Regions from separate parts of the Streptomyces sp. NPDC003032 genome, predicted to be linked through region 1. Evidence: riboswitches for the same ligand, from Rfam matches in the RefSeq annotation. Region 1 holds a riboswitch; each other region holds the start of a gene.
What was found. A riboswitch is a leader RNA that binds a small molecule or an ion and turns the genes downstream of it on or off. The one in region 1 is predicted to bind cobalamin.
Positions count from the first base shown of each region.

Region 2: another riboswitch for cobalamin. It lies ahead of cobN (cobaltochelatase subunit CobN); the one in region 1 lies ahead of ACWDZ7_RS05775 (ribonucleoside-diphosphate reductase subunit alpha).
Region 3: another riboswitch for cobalamin. It lies ahead of ACWDZ7_RS12000 (ABC transporter substrate-binding protein); the one in region 1 lies ahead of ACWDZ7_RS05775 (ribonucleoside-diphosphate reductase subunit alpha).
Region 4: another riboswitch for cobalamin. It lies ahead of ACWDZ7_RS26695 (ABC transporter substrate-binding protein); the one in region 1 lies ahead of ACWDZ7_RS05775 (ribonucleoside-diphosphate reductase subunit alpha).

Region 1 is NZ_JBSFTT010000003.1:260,784-265,228, reverse strand. It holds gene ACWDZ7_RS05775 (ribonucleoside-diphosphate reductase subunit alpha) at 1-1,827, opposite strand, end outside; cobalamin riboswitch at 1,956-2,078, opposite strand; gene ACWDZ7_RS05770 (GNAT family N-acetyltransferase) at 2,190-2,684, opposite strand; gene mctP (monocarboxylate uptake permease MctP) at 2,760-4,388, opposite strand; gene ACWDZ7_RS05760 (DUF3311 domain-containing protein) at 4,385-4,445, opposite strand, start outside.
Region 2 is NZ_JBSFTT010000017.1:61,655-66,099, forward strand. It holds gene cobN (cobaltochelatase subunit CobN) at 1-1,514, opposite strand, end outside; cobalamin riboswitch at 1,555-1,680, opposite strand; gene ACWDZ7_RS23780 (cobalamin biosynthesis protein CobG) at 1,792-3,231, shown strand; gene ACWDZ7_RS23785 (precorrin-8X methylmutase) at 3,243-3,869, shown strand; gene cobJ (precorrin-3B C(17)-methyltransferase) at 3,935-4,445, shown strand, end outside.
Region 3 is NZ_JBSFTT010000007.1:25,154-29,598, forward strand. It holds gene ACWDZ7_RS11990 (ABC transporter ATP-binding protein) at 1-248, opposite strand, end outside; gene ACWDZ7_RS11995 (FecCD family ABC transporter permease) at 245-1,267, opposite strand; gene ACWDZ7_RS12000 (ABC transporter substrate-binding protein) at 1,270-2,304, opposite strand; cobalamin riboswitch at 2,464-2,648, opposite strand; gene ACWDZ7_RS12005 (VOC family protein) at 3,056-3,514, opposite strand; gene ACWDZ7_RS12010 (helix-turn-helix domain-containing protein) at 3,511-4,383, opposite strand.
Region 4 is NZ_JBSFTT010000021.1:12,485-16,929, reverse strand. It holds gene ACWDZ7_RS26705 (amino acid permease) at 133-1,641, shown strand; gene ACWDZ7_RS26700 (Mov34/MPN/PAD-1 family protein) at 1,731-2,153, shown strand; cobalamin riboswitch at 2,161-2,280, shown strand; gene ACWDZ7_RS26695 (ABC transporter substrate-binding protein) at 2,325-3,287, shown strand; gene ACWDZ7_RS26690 (FecCD family ABC transporter permease) at 3,371-4,387, shown strand; gene ACWDZ7_RS26685 (ABC transporter ATP-binding protein) at 4,384-4,445, shown strand, end outside.

The DNA of each region.
Region 1 (4,445 bases):
CCGCAGGGCCGCCCACCGCTCCGGCCAGGTCAGCACGGCACCGTAGTGGTCCGGGTGCAGGACGCCGCGCGCGGTGCGGGTCTTCTCCCAGGCCGGGAGCGGCCCGTTCCGCTCGGCGAGGTCCGCGGAGGCCTCGTACGCGGCGAGCATGATCCGCTCGGCGATACGGGTGGACAGGGCGCGCGCCTCGGGGGAGTCGAAGGGCAGCCTCAGCTGGAAGAAGACGTCCTGGAGGCCCATCGCGCCGAGGCCCACCGGGCGCCACTTGGCGTTGGAGCGCCCGGCCTGCTCGGTCGGGTAGAAGTTGATGTCGACGACGCGGTCGAGGAAGGTGACGGCGGTACGGACGGTCTCGTCGAGCCGCTCCCAGTCGATGTCACCGGCGGCGGCGTCCACGAACGCGCCGAGGTTGACCGAGCCGAGGTTGCAGACGGCCGTCTCGCCGTCGTCCGTGACCTCCAGGATCTCCGTGCAGAGGTTGGAGGAGTGCACGGTGTGGCCGGGTTCCGCCGTCTGGTTGGCGGTGCGGTTGGCGGCGTCCTTGAACGTCATCCAGCCGTTGCCGGTCTGCGCGAGGGTGCGCATCATGCGGCCGTACAGCTCCCGGGCCGGGATGGTCTTCTTCGCGAGCCCGGCGGCCTCCGCCCCGCGGTAGGCGGCGTCGAACTCCTTGCCCCACAGGTCGACGAGGTCGGGCACGTCGGCCGGGGAGAACAGCGACCAGTCCTGGTCGGCGGCGACCCGGCGCATGAACTCGTCCGGGATCCAGTGCGCGAGGTTGAGGTTGTGCGTGCGGCGCGCGTCCTCACCGGTGTTGTCGCGCAGCTCCAGGAACTCCTCGATGTCGGAGTGCCAGGTCTCCAGGTAGACCGCGGCCGCGCCCTTGCGCCGGCCGCCCTGGTTCACGGCGGCGACCGAGGCGTCCAGGGTCTTCAGGAACGGCACGATGCCGTTGGAGTGCCCGTTCGTGCCACGGATCAGCGAGCCACGGGAACGGATGCGGGAGTACGAGAGTCCGATGCCGCCCGCGTGCTTGGAGAGCCGCGCGACCTGGTGGTAGCGGTCGTAGATCGAGTCCAGCTCGTCCAGCGGGGAGTCGAGGAGGTAGCAGGAGGACATCTGCGGGTGGCGGGTGCCGGAGTTGAAGAGCGTCGGCGACGACGGCAGGTAGTCCAGGCGGCTCATCAGGCGGTACAGCGCCGCGACCTCGTCCAGGGCGCGCTCGCCGCCGTCCTCCGCGAGACCGCTCGCGACGCGCAGCATGAAGTGCTGCGGGGTCTCGATGACCTGCCGGGTGATCGGGTGGCGCAGCAGATAGCGGCTGTGCAGGGTGCGCAGGCCGAAGTAGCCGAAGCGGAAGTCGGCGCCGTCGGCGAGCGCGGCGTCCACCAGCGCGTCGAGCCGGGCCGCGTGCTCCGTCACGAAGGACGCCGTACGGTCGGCGATCAGGCCCTCGCGGTGGCCGACCGCGATGGAGTCGGTGAAGGAGCGCACGCCCTGCGTCGCCGCCTCCTCGCGGATGCCGATCGACAGGAGCCGGGCCGCCAGCTTCGAGTACGCCGGGTCCTCGGAGATGAGCCCCGCGGCCGCCTCGGTCGCCAGTTCCCGCAGCTCCGCGGTGATCTCGGAGGCGGCCTTCGCGGACCGGCCCCGCAGCGCGGCGGCGGCGACCCGGCCGGGGTCGGCGTCGGGAAGGTCGGCGGTGAGGTCGGTCAGGGTGCGCAGCAGCGCGGCCCCTGGTCCGTCGGTTCCCTCGGCACCCTGGGTGGTCGGCATCGGCGTCGGCGTCGACGGCGCTGACGCGGGTTCGGCAGGCGCGATGGTCACGTGGGGCACTCCCTCGCTCGGCTCTGGGCCAGGGGAGGGGAGGGCACACGGGCGCACCCGGACAGGGCGGCGTACCGCGTCCACCGGCCCACTCCACGAGGCCCGGACGGTCGGCACCCGGGCCGGACGGCACGGGTGCGCTGTCGGCAGGTCCTCGGACTCCGCGTACGCCGAATGCGTACACATGCACCGTTGCGGGACAGTTCCGGACTTGCACCGGATTCCCCTGCGGCGACAGCGAGCACGAGCATACATCTTGTGCCGGGTCCCTGAAGCAGGCCCACATCTTGTGTCGGCTCGCAGGGGCGGTGCAGGAGGGGCCGTTGCTTGGAGGGGGCCTGGAAGGGGCCTGGAGGGGGCGCCTAGAGCTTCAGCTCGTACGTCAGCAGCGGCACCGTCTCGATCGGCCTCCAGTCGCGCTCGGGCGTCCGTACGAAGCCGAGGCGCTCGTACAGCCGGTGGGCGGCGTGCATCGACGTCTGCGTGGACAGGACGAGCCCGGTGCGGCCCGCGTCCTTGGCGCGCCGCACGCACTCCCGTACGAGCGACTCGCCGGCGCCCCGGCCGCGCGCCTCGGGGGAGACGGCCAGCATCCGTATCTCGGCCTGGTTCTCGCGCGCGATGTCCGCCATCGGCCCGCCGGACGGGACGTAGGTGACGCAGCCGAGTGTCTTCGCGTCATCGACGGCCACCAGGATGTCGGCGTCGGCCGCGCGCGCCGCCACGTCGCGCAGTACCGCGAGATAGGGGTCCTCGGTCCCGAAGTCCAGGTGCCCGCCGTCGAGATAGGCCTGCGCGGTGAGGGCGCCGAGCGCCTCGTACTCCTCGGGGTGTGCGTGTCTGATCGTGATGTCCATGCCGCGCAGTGTGCAACACGGGTACGACAGAGGGCCGCCGGTTTTCCGGCGGCCCTCGTCGTGACGGGGAGAGGCTCAGTGCCCGGCGCCCGCCGTAGCCTTCGGCAGTTCCTGGACGACTCCGGGGTCGCCCGCGTCCGCGGTGTAGTCCTCGGGGGAGGTCTCGTCGATGCCGTCCGGGGCCTTCAGCGCCTTCAGGACGAAGGTGAGGACCACGGTGACGACGACGTTCAGGACGAACGCGGTGAGGCCGATGTAGCCGATCTCGCCGATGCCCGGGATCGTGTCGGAGGAGCCGCCGAAGTGCTTCTGCGTCGGCGAGGCGACGCCGTACGCGGCCAGGGTGCCGTAGACCATGCCGACCGCCCAGCCCGCGAGCAGCGCCCAGCGGTGGAACCAGCGCGTGAACAGGCCGCCGACCAGCGCGGGCATCGTCTGGAGGATCCAGATGCCGCCGAGCAGCTGGAAGTTGATCGCGACGGTCTTGTCCATGGTGAGGACGAAGGCGAGCGCGCCGACCTTCACCATGAGCGAGACCAGCTTGGAGACCTTGGTCTCCTGCGCGGGCGTCGCGTCGGGCTTGATGAAGTCCTTGTAGATGTTCCGGGTGAAGAGGTTCGCGGCCGCGATCGACATGATGGCCGCGGGGACCAGCGCGCCGATGCCGATGGCCGCGAAGGCCACGCCCGTGAACCAGTCCGGGAACATGGTCTCGAAGAGCTGCGGGATCGCCAACTGGCCGTTGTCCACCTTGATCCCGGCCGCGATCGCCATGAAGCCGAGCAGCGCGAGCAGGCCGAGCATCAGCGAGTACAGCGGCAGGATGGTGGTGTTGCGGCGGATCACGTCGCGGCTCTTGGAGGAGAGGGTCGCCGTGATCGAGTGCGGGTACATGAAGAGCGCGAGCGCCGAGCCGAGCGCGAGCGTCGCGTACGTCCACTGCCCGGCCTCGGCGGGCGCGAGGGCGCCGCGCGGCTTGTCGGTCGCCGGGTTGGTCTGCGCGAAGGCGTCACCGGCCTTGGCGAAGATCTCGTCGAAGCCGCCGAGCTTGATCGGTATGTAGATGATCGCGACGACGATGACGAGATAGATCAGGCCGTCCTTCACGAACGCGATCAGCGCGGGCGCGCGCAGCCCCGACGAGTAGGTGTACGCGGCGAGCACCGCGAAGGCGATCAGGAGCGGCAGGTCCTTGATGAACCAGTGGGTGTCCGGGCCGCCGCCGACGCCCATGACGTCGAGGACCGCCTGGATGCCGACCAGTTGGAGCGCGATGTAGGGCATCGTGGCGAGGATGCCGGTGACCGCGACGGCCAGCGAGAGCCCCTTCGAGCCGAACCGCCCGCGCACGAAGTCGGAGGTCGTCACGTAGCCGTGCTTGTGCGAGACCGACCACAGACGCGGCAGGAAGGTGAAGATCAGCGGATAGACGAGGATCGTGTACGGCACCGCGAAGAACCCGGCCGCGCCCGCCGCGTAGATCGCCGCCGGGACGGCCACGAAGGTGTACGCGGTGTAGAGGTCGCCGCCGAGCAGGAACCACGTGACCCAGGTGCCGAACGACCGGCCGCCCAGGCCCCATTCGTCCAGGCTCTGGTCGTTCTCGGCCTTGCGCCAGCGGGCGGCGAGGAAGCCCATGACGGTGACCGCGACGAAAAAGAGGATGAAGACGGCGAGCGCGACGCCGTTGACTCCGTCGTTCATGACCGCGCACCTTCCTTGCGGGCGCGCTGGTCGCGCTGGTCACGCTGCCACAGCTTG
Region 2 (4,445 bases), on a different contig from region 1:
GCCGCCAAGTAGTGGTGCGACGGCGGCAGATCGGGGTCGTGGTAGATCGCGATGGGGTTCTCGCCGAAGCCGCGCGGCGGCTGGATGAGGATGAGCAGGTTCCCGCGCCGCAGCGCCGCGAGCACGATGTCGCCCTCGGGGTCACCCCCCTGGCCCACGCGCGAGCGGTCCAGGAACATCTCGCCGGGCGGCGGCCCCCAGTGCCGCTCGACCGAGTCGCGCAGCTCCCGCGGCAGCGTCGCGTACCAGCGCTTGTAGGCGGCGGCCGGGATGCGGACGGGATTGGCGGCCAGCTGCTCCTCTGTGAGCCACTCCTGGTCGTGTCCGCCCGCGTCGATCAGCGCGCGGATGAGTTCGTCGCCGTCACCGGAGACGAGCCCCGGAATGTCTTCCGTGGGCCCGAAGTCGTAGCCCTCCCCGATGAGCCTGCGCAGCAGCGCGACGGCGGACGCGGGGGTGTCCAGGCCCACGGCGTTGCCGATCCGCGAGTGCTTGGTCGGGTACGCGGAGAGCACCAGCGCGAGGCGCTTGTCGGCGGCCGGGATGTGCCTCAGACGTGCGTGGCGTACGGCGATCCCGGCGACCCGGGCCGCGCGCTCGGCGTCCGCGACGTACGCGGGGAGCCCGTCCTCGTCGATCTCCTTGAACGAGAACGGCACGGTGATGAGCCGGCCGTCGAACTCCGGCACCGCGATCTGGCTCGCGGCGTCCAGCGGCGAGACGCCCTCGTCGTTCTCCTCCCAGGCCGAACGCGACCCGGTCAGGCAGAGCGCCTGGAGGATCGGCACGTCGAGGCCGGTCAGCGCGCCCGCGTCCCACGACTCGTCGTCGCCGCCCGCGGAGGCCTCGGCGGGCTTGGTGCCACCGGCGGCGAGGACGGTGGTGACGATGGCGTCGGCGGCGCGCAGCTCGTCGATCAGCTCCGGCTCGGGGGCGCGCAGCGAGGCCACGTACAGCGGCATCGGGCGGGCGCCCGCGTCCTCGATGGCGCCGCACAGGGCGTCCACGAAGGCGGTGTTGCCGCTCATGTGGTGGGCGCGGTAGTAGAGCACCGCGATGGTCGGGCCCTCGACCGCGCGAGCGGTGCGCTCCAGCGGACCCCAGGACGGGGCGGGCGCCGGCGGGTCGAAGCCGTGGCCGGTGAGGAGCACGGTGTCGGAGAGGAAGCGGGCGAGCTGCTCCAGGTTCGCGGGGCCGCCGTGCGCGAGATAGGCGTGCGCCTCGGCGGCGATGCCGATCGGCACGGTCGAGGAGGCCATGAGCTGGGCGTCGGGCGCCTGTTCACCGGTGAGTACGACCACCGGCAGGCCGCTGGCGGTGAGCTGGTCCAGGCCGTCCTGCCAGGCGCGGACGCCGCCGAGGAGGCGTACGACGACGAGGTCGGCGCCGTCGAGGAGTGAGGGCAGCTCGGTGAGGTCCAGGCGGGAGGGGTTGGCGAACCGGTAGTCGACCGGACCCCCCGCCGCGCGGGCGCTGAGCAGATCGGTGTCGGAGGTCGACAGCAGCAGAAGCATGCGGGCGCAGGCCTTCCTCGGGGTGTCCGCGCCCCGGGTGGTCGTATGGACGGCAGGAGTTCCTGGCTCACCCCACGTCGGTGGGGCTCACAGTGGCGGGACCGCGCCGGATTCGCACCGGCCTTCCTCCCCAGGGTCCTGGTGGACCCACGCCGTCGCTGGCGTCGGCGGACCTGGCGGCCCGCCGCCTGCATAGTAAGTCCTGCCCACCTCCGGTGGGGCGGCCGCCTGCCGGGATGGCCCGCCTCGGGAGGCGACCCGCCGGATCGGCGTGGGTATGCTCGCCGCCATGCCGCCCATCCGAGCAACTCCCACAAAACAGGGCGAACCCCCCATACGTGGCCGGATGCGCGACCGGGGTGACGCCTGCCCCGGAGCCCTCCGCCTGCACCGCGCCGACGACGGCGCGCTGGCCCGACTCCGCGTACCCGCAGGCGTTTTGACCCCCCGCCAGGCGGCGGCGCTGGCCGACGCGGCGGAGCGCTTCGCGGACGGGAATCTCAGCGTCACCTCACGCGGCAACGTCGAGCTGCGCGGCCTCGGCGACGACTGCGGCGGGGCGCTCGCCGCGCTGCTCCGGGACGCGGGCCTGCTGCCCTCCGCACGCCATGAACGCGTCCGGAACGTGGTGGCCTCCCCGCTGGCAGGACTCGACCGACTCGGCCACGCCGACGTGCAGTTGTGGGCCCGTGAGCTGGACCGGCTCCTGTGCGCCGAGGAGTGGACGACAGCACTTTCCGGCCGCTTCCTGTTCATCCTGGACGACGGGCGCGGGGACGTGGCCGGGCTCGGCGGCGATGTGACCTTGATCGCAGAATCGGGCGGCACGGTGCTGGTGCGCGTCGGGGACGGTGCCCAGCGGCTGCGGGGCCCCGACGCCCCGCGCGCCGCCCTCGCCGCGGCCGGCGCCTTCCTCACCGCGGCCCACGAGGCGGGCAACGGCGCCTGGCGGGTGAGGGAACTGCCCGAGGGGCGGAGCGTGGACTTGGCGGGAGCGCTCGCCAGGGCGGGCGTGCGGGCTGTGCCCGCGCCCCCGGACGCCGCGGAGGCCGTGCTCGCGGCGCCGGGTGCCGTTCAGGCCGCGCCGGATGCCGTGGCGGTCGCGGACGGCTCTCCGGGTGCCTCGCCGAGTGACCCCGCTTCGATCGACGGTTCGGCGGCCCCGCCCGCCTCCGTGTCGCTCGCGCGCAGCGCCCCGCCCGCCCCCGGCGTCGTCGGGCGCGCCGTCGTGGTGAGCGCCCCCCTCGGTCGGGTGAGCGCCGCGCAGTGGCGTGCGCTGCTCCCCGCGCCCGGCGGGGAGATCCGGGTGACCCCCTGGCGCGGCTTCGTCATCCCGGGCTTCGCCGACGAGGCGGCGGCGCGTGAACGTCTGCGCGCGCTGGCCGACGTCGGCTACCTCACCGACCCCGCATCGCCCTGGCTCGGCGTCGGCGCCTGCGCCGGGCGGCCCGGCTGCGGCAAGTCCCTCGCCGACGTCCGCGCCGACGCCGTCCCCGGCGCCGGGGGCCTGCCCGTCCACTGGTCCGGCTGCGAGCGGCGGTGCGGGCATCCGCGCGGCGACTGGGTGGACGTACTCGCCACCGGGGAGGGCCGGTACGAGGTGACGGTGCGCACGGGCGACACGGCGGCGCCCGTGCGCGGCACCACCTTGATCGAGACGGTGACTACAGCACGTACGACGACATCCGTAATCACGACAACAACGGCCACGAGATGAGCGAGAGCACAGTGTTCGACTACGAGAAGGACGGCGCGGCGATCTACCGCGAGTCCTTTGCCACCATCCGCGCGGAGGCGGACCTCGCCGGTCTGCCCGCCGACGTCAGCCAGGTCGCGGTGCGGATGATCCACGCCTGCGGGATGGTCGACCTCGTCCGCGACCTCGCCTTCAGCCCGCGCCTGGTGGCCGACGCCCGCAAGGCGCTGCGCGACGGCGCGCCGATCCTCTGCGACGCGAACATGGTCGCCAGCGGCGTCACGCGCAAGCGGCTCCCCGCCGGCAACGACGTGATCTGCACCCTCGCCGACCCGTCCGTCCCGGACCTCGCGGCGAAGCTCGGCACCACCCGCAGCGCCGCCGCCATGGAGCTGTGGCGCGACCGCCTGGAAGGCTCCGTCGTCGCCATCGGCAACGCCCCCACCGCGCTCTTCCGCCTCCTGGAGATGATCGAGGAGGGCGCCCCGCGCCCGGCCGCCGTCCTCGGCATCCCGGTCGGCTTCGTCGGCGCCGCCGAGTCCAAGGACGCGCTCGCCGCACACCACGCCGGCCTGGAGTACCTGGTCGTACGGGGACGCCGTGGCGGCAGCGCCATGGCCGCGGCCGCGATCAACGCGATCGCTAGCGAGGCGGAGTGAACACCGAGAGCAACGCGCGAGGACGGCTGTACGGAGTCGGGCTCGGGCCCGGCGACCCCTCCCTGATGACCGTGCGCGCCGTCGAGGTCATCGCCGCCGCCGACGTGGTCGCCTACCACTCGGCCCGGCACGGCCGCTCCATCGCCCGCTCGATCGCGGCGAAGCACCTGCGCGGCGACCACATCGAGGAGCCGCTGGTCTACCCCGTCACGACGGAGACCACCGACCACCCCGGCGGCTACCGAGGCGCCCTCGACGACTTCTACGAGGAGGCCGCCGCCCGCCTCGCCGCGCACCTCGACGCCGGCCGCACGGTCGCCGTCCTCGCCGAAGGGGACCCGCTCTTCTACGGCTCCTACCAGCACATGCACAAGCGGCTCGCCCACCGCTACCCGACCGAGGTGATCCCCGGCGTCACCTCGGTGAGCGCCGCCGCCGCCCGCCTCGGCGAACCCCTCGTGGAGGCCGAGGAGGTCCTCACCATCCTGCCGGGCACCCTCCCCGAGGAGGAGCTGGCCGCGCGCCTCGCGGCGACGGACTCGGCGGTCGTCATGAAGCTGGGCCGTACGTTCGGCA
Region 3 (4,445 bases), on a different contig from region 1:
TCGGCGAGCGGGCGGCCGTCCAGGGTGACCACCCCGGCGGCGGGGGCGAGGACGCCCGCGAGGATGCGCAGGAGCGTGGACTTGCCGGAGCCGTTGGGGCCGAGCAGGCCGACGGTGGCGCCGGGCGGCGGGGCGAGGCTGACGCCGTCCACGATGAGACGGCCGCCGGCCTCACGGGCGACCCGCTCGGCGCGCAGGCCGTCCTTGGCTCCGGCCACTTCTTCGCGGCGCCTCGTCTGGTACGTCATGTCATCGCTCTCCGCGTCCGGTACAGCACCGCCACGAACGCCGGTACGCCGATGAGTGACGTCACCACGCCCACCGGGACCTCCTGGGGGTCCAGGGCCGTGCGGGCCAAGGTGTCGACCCAGATCAGGAAGACCGCCCCGGCGAGCGCCGTGACGGGGAGGAGCCGGGCGTGGCCCGAGCCGACGAACGCGCGGGCCGCGTGCGGCAGGACCAGGCCCACGAAGCCGATCGCGCCCGCCGAGCTGACCAGCGCGGCCGTCAGCAGCGCCGTCACGCAGAGCAGGACGAGCCGGGTGCGCGCCACCCGTACGCCCAGTGTCGCCGCCGCCTCCTGGCCGAACGCGAAGGCGTCGAGCGTACGGGCGTGGCCGAGGCATACCGTCAGCGTCACGGCGAGGACCGCGGCGCACAGCCATACGTCCGTCCAGCCCGCCCCGCTCAGCGAGCCGAGCAGCCAGAACAGCACGCCTCGGGCGGTCTCCGCGTCGCCCGCGGTGAGGACCACGAAGGAGGTCAGGGCGGAGAAGAGCTGCATCGCGGCGACCCCGGACAGCACCACCCGGTCCGTCGTGCCGCCGAGCGTGTGGCTCAGGAACAGGACGAGGGCGAACGAGCAGAGCGCGCCCACGAAGGCGCCCGCCGAGACCGACAGCGCTCCGCCGCCGACGCCGAGAACGAGGACCGCGACCGCTCCCGTGGACGCCCCGGACGACACCCCGAGGACGAAGGGGTCCGCGAGGGGGTTGCGGAGCAGGGACTGCATGACCGCGCCGCAGACCGCGAGGCCCGCGCCGCAGACGGCGGCTAGCAGGGTGCGGGGCATCCGCAGGTTCCAGACGATGCCGTCCCTGAGAGGGGTGAGCCGTGGCTCGCCCCAGCCGAGGTGCGCGGCGAGCGCCGACCACACGTCGGGGACCGAGATGTCGGCGGGGCCGATGGTGACGGCGACCGCGACGGAGAGCGCGAGCGCGGCGCCTGCCGCCAGCCACCGCAGCCCCTGCCGGGCGGGGGCGGCCAGGCTCACTTGGCGAGCCCGAACTTCCGCAGTCCGGCGGCCACTTGCTCGATGCCGTCGACCGTGCGGATCGTCGGGTTCATGGCCTGGCCGCTGAGCAGGACGTACCGCTTCTTCTTCACGGCGGTCAGGTTCTTGGTCGCCGGGTTCGACTCCAGGAACCTGATCTTCGCCGCGGCGCTCTCGGCGGACTGCGACTTGCGGGTGAGGTCGCCGATGACGAGGACGTCGGGGTCGCGGTCGGCGACGGTCTCCCAGTTGATCTGGGGCCACTCCTCGCGGGTGTCGTCGAAGACGTTCTTCGCGCCGAGTTCACGGGTGATGATGCCGGGGGCGCCGCAGCAGCCCGCCATGTACGGGGCGTCGGAGTTGGCGAACCAGTACAGGAGCGTGGTGTCGGAGGCGGCGGCCTTGTCGATGTCCTTGGTGGCGTTCGTGACCCGGCGCTTCATGTCGGCGATCAGTTTCTCGCCGCGCTGCTCGACGTCGAACACCTTCGCCAGGTCGCGTACCTCGCCGTAGACGGTGTCCATGGTGAGGGTCTTGACGCGCTTGCCGTCGCCGCCGCCGTCGTTGTCCTTGCCCGCGCAGTCGGTGGGCGAGACGTAGACGGGGACGCCGAGTTCGGTGAACTCCGTACGGTCGGCGACGCCGCCCTTGCCGACGGTGTAGAGGAAGGAGGCGCTGACGAAGTCCGGTTCCTTGGCGAGGACCTTCTCCATGGACGGGTAGCGGTCGGCCAGCCGCTCCACCTTCGCGTTGTCCTTCTTCAGGTTCTTCAGGACCGGGTCGGTCCAGGTGCCGGTGCCGACCATGCGGTCGGCGAGGCCGAGGGAGAGCAGGATCTCCGTGGAGCCCTGGTCGAGCGAGACGGCCCGCCGGGGCGGGGCCTCGGCCTTCGCCTCCTTGCCGCAGGAGGCGACCGTCACCGGGTAGCCGCCGGTGCTCTTGCCCGCGGGGGCGGCGGACTTCTGGGCGGAGCCGTCGCCGCAGGCGGTGAGCGTGAGCGCTCCGGCCGCGAGTGCTCCGGCCGCGAGCATTGCGGTACGGCGCGGGACGGGTGTGCGGCGCGGGGCAGGCAGGGACGGGGCGGGTGTGCGGCGCGGGGCGGATATACGGACTGTCGAGGACACGCGATCCCTTGAGTGTCACGGCTCATACGCGGAGCCTGGTCTGCGTCACGACCTCCGCCGCCCGGTGTGCGAGCGGAGGCGCCAGCAGGTCTTCGGACTCGGGATCGGCCGGGCGGGGCGCCTTCCCGGGCGTCGCGAGACGCCCAGTGGCCGTGGCCCCGCCCGTCCCCCTCACCGCTGCGCGTCAGTTCCGGATTCGCACCGGATTCCCTGGCCCAGGTGTGGGTTTGACTGGCTTGCGCAAGTTATCACGCGGCGTTTTTTCGGCGCCTGCCGCTTGCCGGCCGCCGGGCGTGGGGCTCGCGGTGCCTTCAGGCTCCGCCCGGCCCCGGGCCTACGTTGCCTTCAGGCCACCGCCTGGCCTCGGGCTTGTCGTGCTCTCAGGCTCCGTCCGGCCCCGGCTCGCGTGCCCTCGGGCTTACGTTGCCTTCAGGCCGCCGCCCGGCCTCGGGCTCGCGTCACTTTCGGGCCCCGCCCGGCCCCGGGCTTACGTTGCCTTCAGCTCCGCCCGGCCTCGGGCTCGCGGTGGCCTCAGCTCCGCCCGGCCTCGGGCTCGCCGTGCCCTCGGGCTTACCTTGCCTTCAGGCTCCCCCCGGCCCTGGGCTCGCGTACCCTCAGGCCCCGCCCCGCCCCGCCCCGCCCCGGGCTCACCGTGCCCTCAGGCCCCGCCCGGCCTCCGCTCGCCGCGATAGGTTCCGAAGAACCAGCGGTTTCCCTCGGGGTCCGCGATGCCGAACTCGCGGCTGCCGTACGGCTTGTCCTCGATTTCGCCGATGATCTTTACGCCGGCCGCGGTGAGACGGGCGTACAGGGCGTCGACCTGGTCGGTCACGACGTAGGCGCCGGAGGTGCCCGGCTCTCCGCAGGTATCGGCGCCGGCCGACGACTCGGGGTCGTACGAGCCGAGCATGATGCCGCCGCCCTCGGGCCAGTCGAGCTGGGCGTGGGCGACGCGGTCACCGTCCTCGTGGACGGCGGTGCGCAGGAAGCCGACGGTGCCGACGAGGAAGTCGATCAGCGCGGGAGCGTCCTGGGCCTGCAGGGCCGGCCAGACGGCGGGCTCCCGCAGGGTCGAAGGGGTGCTGGTGCTGAGCTGCTGCTTCTCGGTGGTGTTCATGCCTCCCACTCTTCGCCCCCGCCGTGCGCCCCGGCTTGGATATTCCGGCACTCCTCGGCCAGCCAGCGGGTGGGGCTCGCCCCCGTGTACTGCCGGAAGTCGCGTACGAGGTGCGAGTGGTCGTAGTAACCGGTGTCGGCGGCGACCCGGGCGAGGTCCGGCGGGCCGCCCGCCGCGACCGCGCGGACCACGGCGGCCTTGGCGTGCTGGAAGCGCATGAGGCGCGCCGCCTGCTTGGGGCTCAGCCCGGTCTCGGCGCGGAAGAGCGCGGTCAGGCGGCGCTCGCTCAGCGCGACGTGCCGGGACAGGCCGCCCAGGGTACCCGCGCCGCGGTGCCGCGCCAGCCAGGCCCAGGCCTCGGCGACCTCGGGGCGTACGGGACCCGGGGTCCGGTCCGCGTCCGCGCACCGCCGCCGCAGGTAGGCGGACAGGGCCGCGAAGCGGTCCTCCCAGCGGTCCAGCTCGCACAGCCGCTCGCGGACCTCGGCGGCGCGGGCGCCGAACACGTCCGTGCCGCCGGTGACGAGCTGCCCGCTCAGCGCGCCGGCGTGCAGGCCGAGCAGGGCGCGGGCCGCCAGCGGGTGCACGGCCAGCTGGATGCCCGCCTCGTGCTCGGGCTGGACGACGTACGCGGGGCTCTGGTGCAGGCCGCCCACGACGATGTCGGTGCGGACCGCGTCCGCGCCGGTCGCCTGGGCGGGCGTGCCGCCGCTGGCGATGGGCCCGTCCAGCGAGAAGATCACCGTCAGATACGGCGAAGGCAGACCCCGGTGCAGAGCGGGCCGCTGCCCTGCGGTGCGGTAACCGACCGCGGACACGACCATGCCGTCGAGCCGGGGAACGGCCCGGACGAACTCACGGGAGCCCATGCAGTCCAGTATGCGCGCGGTGGGCGCGGGCGGGCCGCCGGGGCGAGGGGCGGCGTCCCGCT
Region 4 (4,445 bases), on a different contig from region 1:
ACCCATGTCGCCGAGGGCGCTCGGGCCGGCAGACCGCCGGTAGCACTCCATACATATCCGGGGGGATCAGGACCTGATCCGCAGCCATCACGCGGTGAGCGGGCGCGGATCAGCATGGAGAAAGGCGTCACCATGACCTCAGTGCAGGTCGAAGAGCAGCACGACGGGCACGACGGCAATGGTGCCGTGCAGGCCGCGGGCGGCCCGTCCGGCGAGGGCGAGGGCTACCAGCGCGGTCTGGGGGCCCGGCAGATCCAGATGATCGCGATCGGCGGTGCCATCGGCACCGGCCTGTTCCTCGGCGCGGGCAAGGCCATTCACAAGGCCGGCCCCAGCCTCATCCTGGCGTACGCCATCGCGGGCCTCGTCATCTTCTTCATCATGCGGGCGCTCGGCGAGCTCCTCATGTACCGCCCCGTGTCGGGCTCCTTCTCGGAGTACGCACGCGAGTTCATGGGCCCGTTCTTCGGATTCGTGACCGGCTGGACGTACTGGCTCTTCTGGGTCGTCACCGGCATCACGGAAGTCACAGCGGCCGCCCAGTACATGCAGTACTGGACACACGACTCATTCCCACAATGGGCGTACGCGCTCGTCTTCACGGTCATCCTGTACGGCGCGAACCTCATCTCCGTGAAGCTCTTCGGTGAGCTGGAGTTCTGGTTCTCGATGGTCAAGGTCACCGCCATCATCGGCATGATCCTGATCTGCGTCGGCATCCTCACCATCGGCTTCTCCGACGCCGGTGACACCGCGACCGTGGCGCACCTGTGGAACCAGGGCGGGTTCTTCCCCAACGGCATCGGCTCCACGCTGATGACGCTCCAGATCGTGATGTTCGCCTTCCTCGCCGTCGAGCTGGTCGGCGTCACCGCGGGCGAGTCCAAGGACCCGAAGACCGTCCTGCCCAAGGCCATCAACACCGTGCCGTGGCGCATCGCCGTCTTCTACGTCGGCGCGCTGATCATGATCCTCTCGGTCGTGCCGTGGACGCACTTCCAGCCCGGCGTCTCGCCGTTCGTCGCGGCCTTCGAGAAGATGGGTCTCGGCGTCGGCGCCGCGATCGTGAACTTCGTGGTCCTCACCGCCGCGCTCTCCTCCTGCAACTCGGGCATGTACTCCACCGGCCGCATGCTGCGTGACCTGGCGCTCAACGGCCAGGGCCCGAAGTTCTTCACCAAGCTCACGAAGAACGGCCTGCCGCTGATCGGCACCACGGCCTCCGCCGCGTTCATGCTGGTCGGCGTCTGGATCAACTACCAGTGGCCGGGCGAGGCGTTCAACTACGTCGTCTCCTTCGCGACCATCTCCGGCATGTGGGCCTGGATCATGATCCTGGCCTGCCAGATCCGCTACCGCCGCAAGGCCGACCGCGGCGAGCTGCCGCAGTCCACCTTCAAGGCGCCCGGAGCCCCGTACACCAGCTGGTTCGCGCTGCTGTTCATCGGCATGGTCATCGTGATGATGGGCGTCGACAAGGACGCGCGTGTCTCGCTGTACGCCGCTCCGGTCTGGGCCGCGATCCTCGGGGTCTCCTACCTGATCCTCAAGAGCCGCGACCCGCAGGCCGCCGCGTTCAACAAGCGCAAGTACGCCGCTGCCGCCGTCGCCTCCGACAGCGAGCAGGCCGAGAAGGACTGACGCCGACCCCTCGGGGTACCTGTCCAGCATTCGGGCCCGCCCGTACCACACTTCGGTACGGTGCGGGCCCTCTGCTTATCCTGACTGCCATGCTGACCATCACCCAGGCCCTCCACGACCAGATCGTCGCGCACGCGCGCCAGGACCACCCCGACGAGGCATGCGGCGTGGTCGCGGGCCCGGCGGGCACCGGCCGCCCCGAGCGGTTCATCCCCATGCTGAACGCCGCTCGCTCGCCCACCTTCTACGAGTTCGACTCGGGTGACCTGCTCAAGCTCTACCGCGAGATGGACGACCGCGACGAGGAGCCGGTGGTCATCTACCACTCGCACACCGCGACCGAGGCCTACCCCTCCCGCACCGACATCACATACGCCAACGAGCCCGGCGCCCACTACGTCCTGGTCTCCACCGCGGACACCGATGACGCGGGCCCCTTCCAGTTCCGCTCGTACCGCATCGTGGACGGCGAGGTCACCGAGGAAGAGGTGCGGGTGGTCGGGGCATACTGACCCCCGACCACCTTCCAGGGCGGCAGGAGCCAGGAAGCCGGTGCGAACCCGGCACGGTCCCGCCACTGTGACCCCACCCCACACCGGGGCGGGGGAGTCAGGAACTGACCTGCCGCCCTTCTCCACACCACGCAGGGGACGCGGAAATCCCCTGGAGGAGGCAGACCCGCCATGTCCCGCCCCGTACGCGCCCTCGTCGCGACCACCTTGCTGATCCCGCTCGCCGCATGCTCCACCTCACCCGGCGACGACTCCGGGAAGCCCGCCGCCAAGGCCGCCGGATTCCCGTACACCGTCACCAACTGCGGCGTGAAGACGACGTACGAGGCACCCCCGAAACGCGCCGTCACCATGAACCAGCACGTCACCGAGGTGATGCTGGAACTGGGCCTGCGCGACCGCCTCGCCGGGACCGCCTACCTCGACGACAAGGTCCTGCCGAAGTACGAGAAGGCGTACAAGTCCGTCCCCGTGCTCGCCAAGGAGTACCCCTCCTACGAGAAGCTGCTGTCCGCCAACCCCGACTTCGTCTACGGCGGCTACGCCAGCGCCTTCCTCGCGGGCGACGGCCGCAGCCGCTCCGCGCTCGCCAAGTCCGGCATCGACAGCCGCCTCGACATCGAGGGCTGCGCGAAGCGCCCGGTCACGATGGACGACGTGTACCGCGAGGTGCGCGAGGTCGGCTCCACGTTCGGGGTGCGCGAACGCGCCGACACGTGGGTGAGCGGCGCGAAGCGTGAACTGGCCGCCACCGAGAAGAAGTCGAAGGCCAGGAAGCCGGTCCCGGTCTTCGTCTACGACAGCGGCGACAAGACGGCGTTCACGCTGGGCGGCCGGGGCATCGGCAACGACATCGTCGAGCGCGCGGGCGGCCGCAACGTCTTCGCCGACGTGGACAAGTCCTTCGGCGACGCGTCCTGGGAGACGGTCGTCGAGCGCCGGCCCGAGATCATCGTGATCCTGGACTACGGCGCCACGACGGTCGCCCAGAAGAAACAGCGCCTCCTCGACGACCCGGCCCTGGCAGACATCCCGGCCATCAAGCACAAGCGCTTCGCGGTGCTGCCGCTGTCGGACGCGGTGACGGGAGTAAGAGCACCCAAGGCGGTGGGAAAGCTGGCGGCACAGCTGTGAGGGGGCGTTGGGGGATCCAGCCCGTCCGGCGTTTGAGGACGAGCCCGAAGGGCGATAAACGCGGATCAAAGGGGCACCGCCTCTTGATCCTGACGATACTCACCGCAGCCCTCGCGGCAGCGACAGTCGCCGGGCTCGCCCTCGGCTCAGTCAGCATCCCCCCGAGCCAGGTCCTGGAGATACTGAGCGGCAGAGCAGAACCCTCCCCGTTCAGAACCATCGTCCTGGACGTAAGACTCCCCAGAGTCCTACTGGGCGCCGCCGTCGGAGCCGGACTGGCAGTCATCGGCACCGTCCTCCAGGCGCTGGTCCGCAACCCCCTCGCCGACCCGTTCCTGCTCGGCGTCTCCTCGGGCGCCTCCGTAGGCGCGGTCTCCGCGATCGTGCTCGGCGGCGTCTTCGGCCTCGGTACCGCCCTGACCACCACCGTCACCATCCCCGCCGCCTCCTTCGTGGGCGCGCTGATCTCCCTGGTCCTCGTCTACGCCCTGGCGAGAACCGGCGGCGGGGGATTCGCCACCGGGCGCCTGATCCTCGCGGGCGTCGCCGTCTCGTACATCCTGACCGCGCTGACCAGCCTCATCCTGGTCACCGCGGACAGCGCCGACCACCTCAAGGAAGTCCTGTACTGGACGCTCGGCGGCCTCGGCAGCGCCCGCTGGGACATGCTCGCCCTGCCCTGCGCCGTCCTGGCCGTCGGCACGGCGCTCCTTGTCGCGTTGGCCAGACCTCTCGACCTGCTGCTCGTCGGCGAGGAGGGCGCCACCGTCCTCGGCCTGGACACGGCCCGCTTCCGCGCCGCGGTCTTCGTCCTCGCCTCGCTCCTGACGGGAGTCCTCGTCGCGTACAGCGGGGCCATCGGCTTCGTCGGCCTGATGGTGCCGCACGCCGCCCGCATGCTGGTCGGCGCCGCGCACCGCCCGCTGCTGCCGGTGGTGGCGCTGATGGGCGCGGTGTTCCTGGTCGGCGCCGACCTCGCCGCGCGTACGGTGGCAGCGCCGCAGGACATCCCGGTCGGCGTGCTCACCGCGCTGACCGGCGGCCCGTTCTTCCTGTGGCTGCTGCGCAGGAGCCAGACGCACGAAGGGGTGTCGGCATGATGCTGCGCGCCGAGAACCTCGGCTACACCCTTCCCGGCGGCGCGCGCCTGCTCGACGG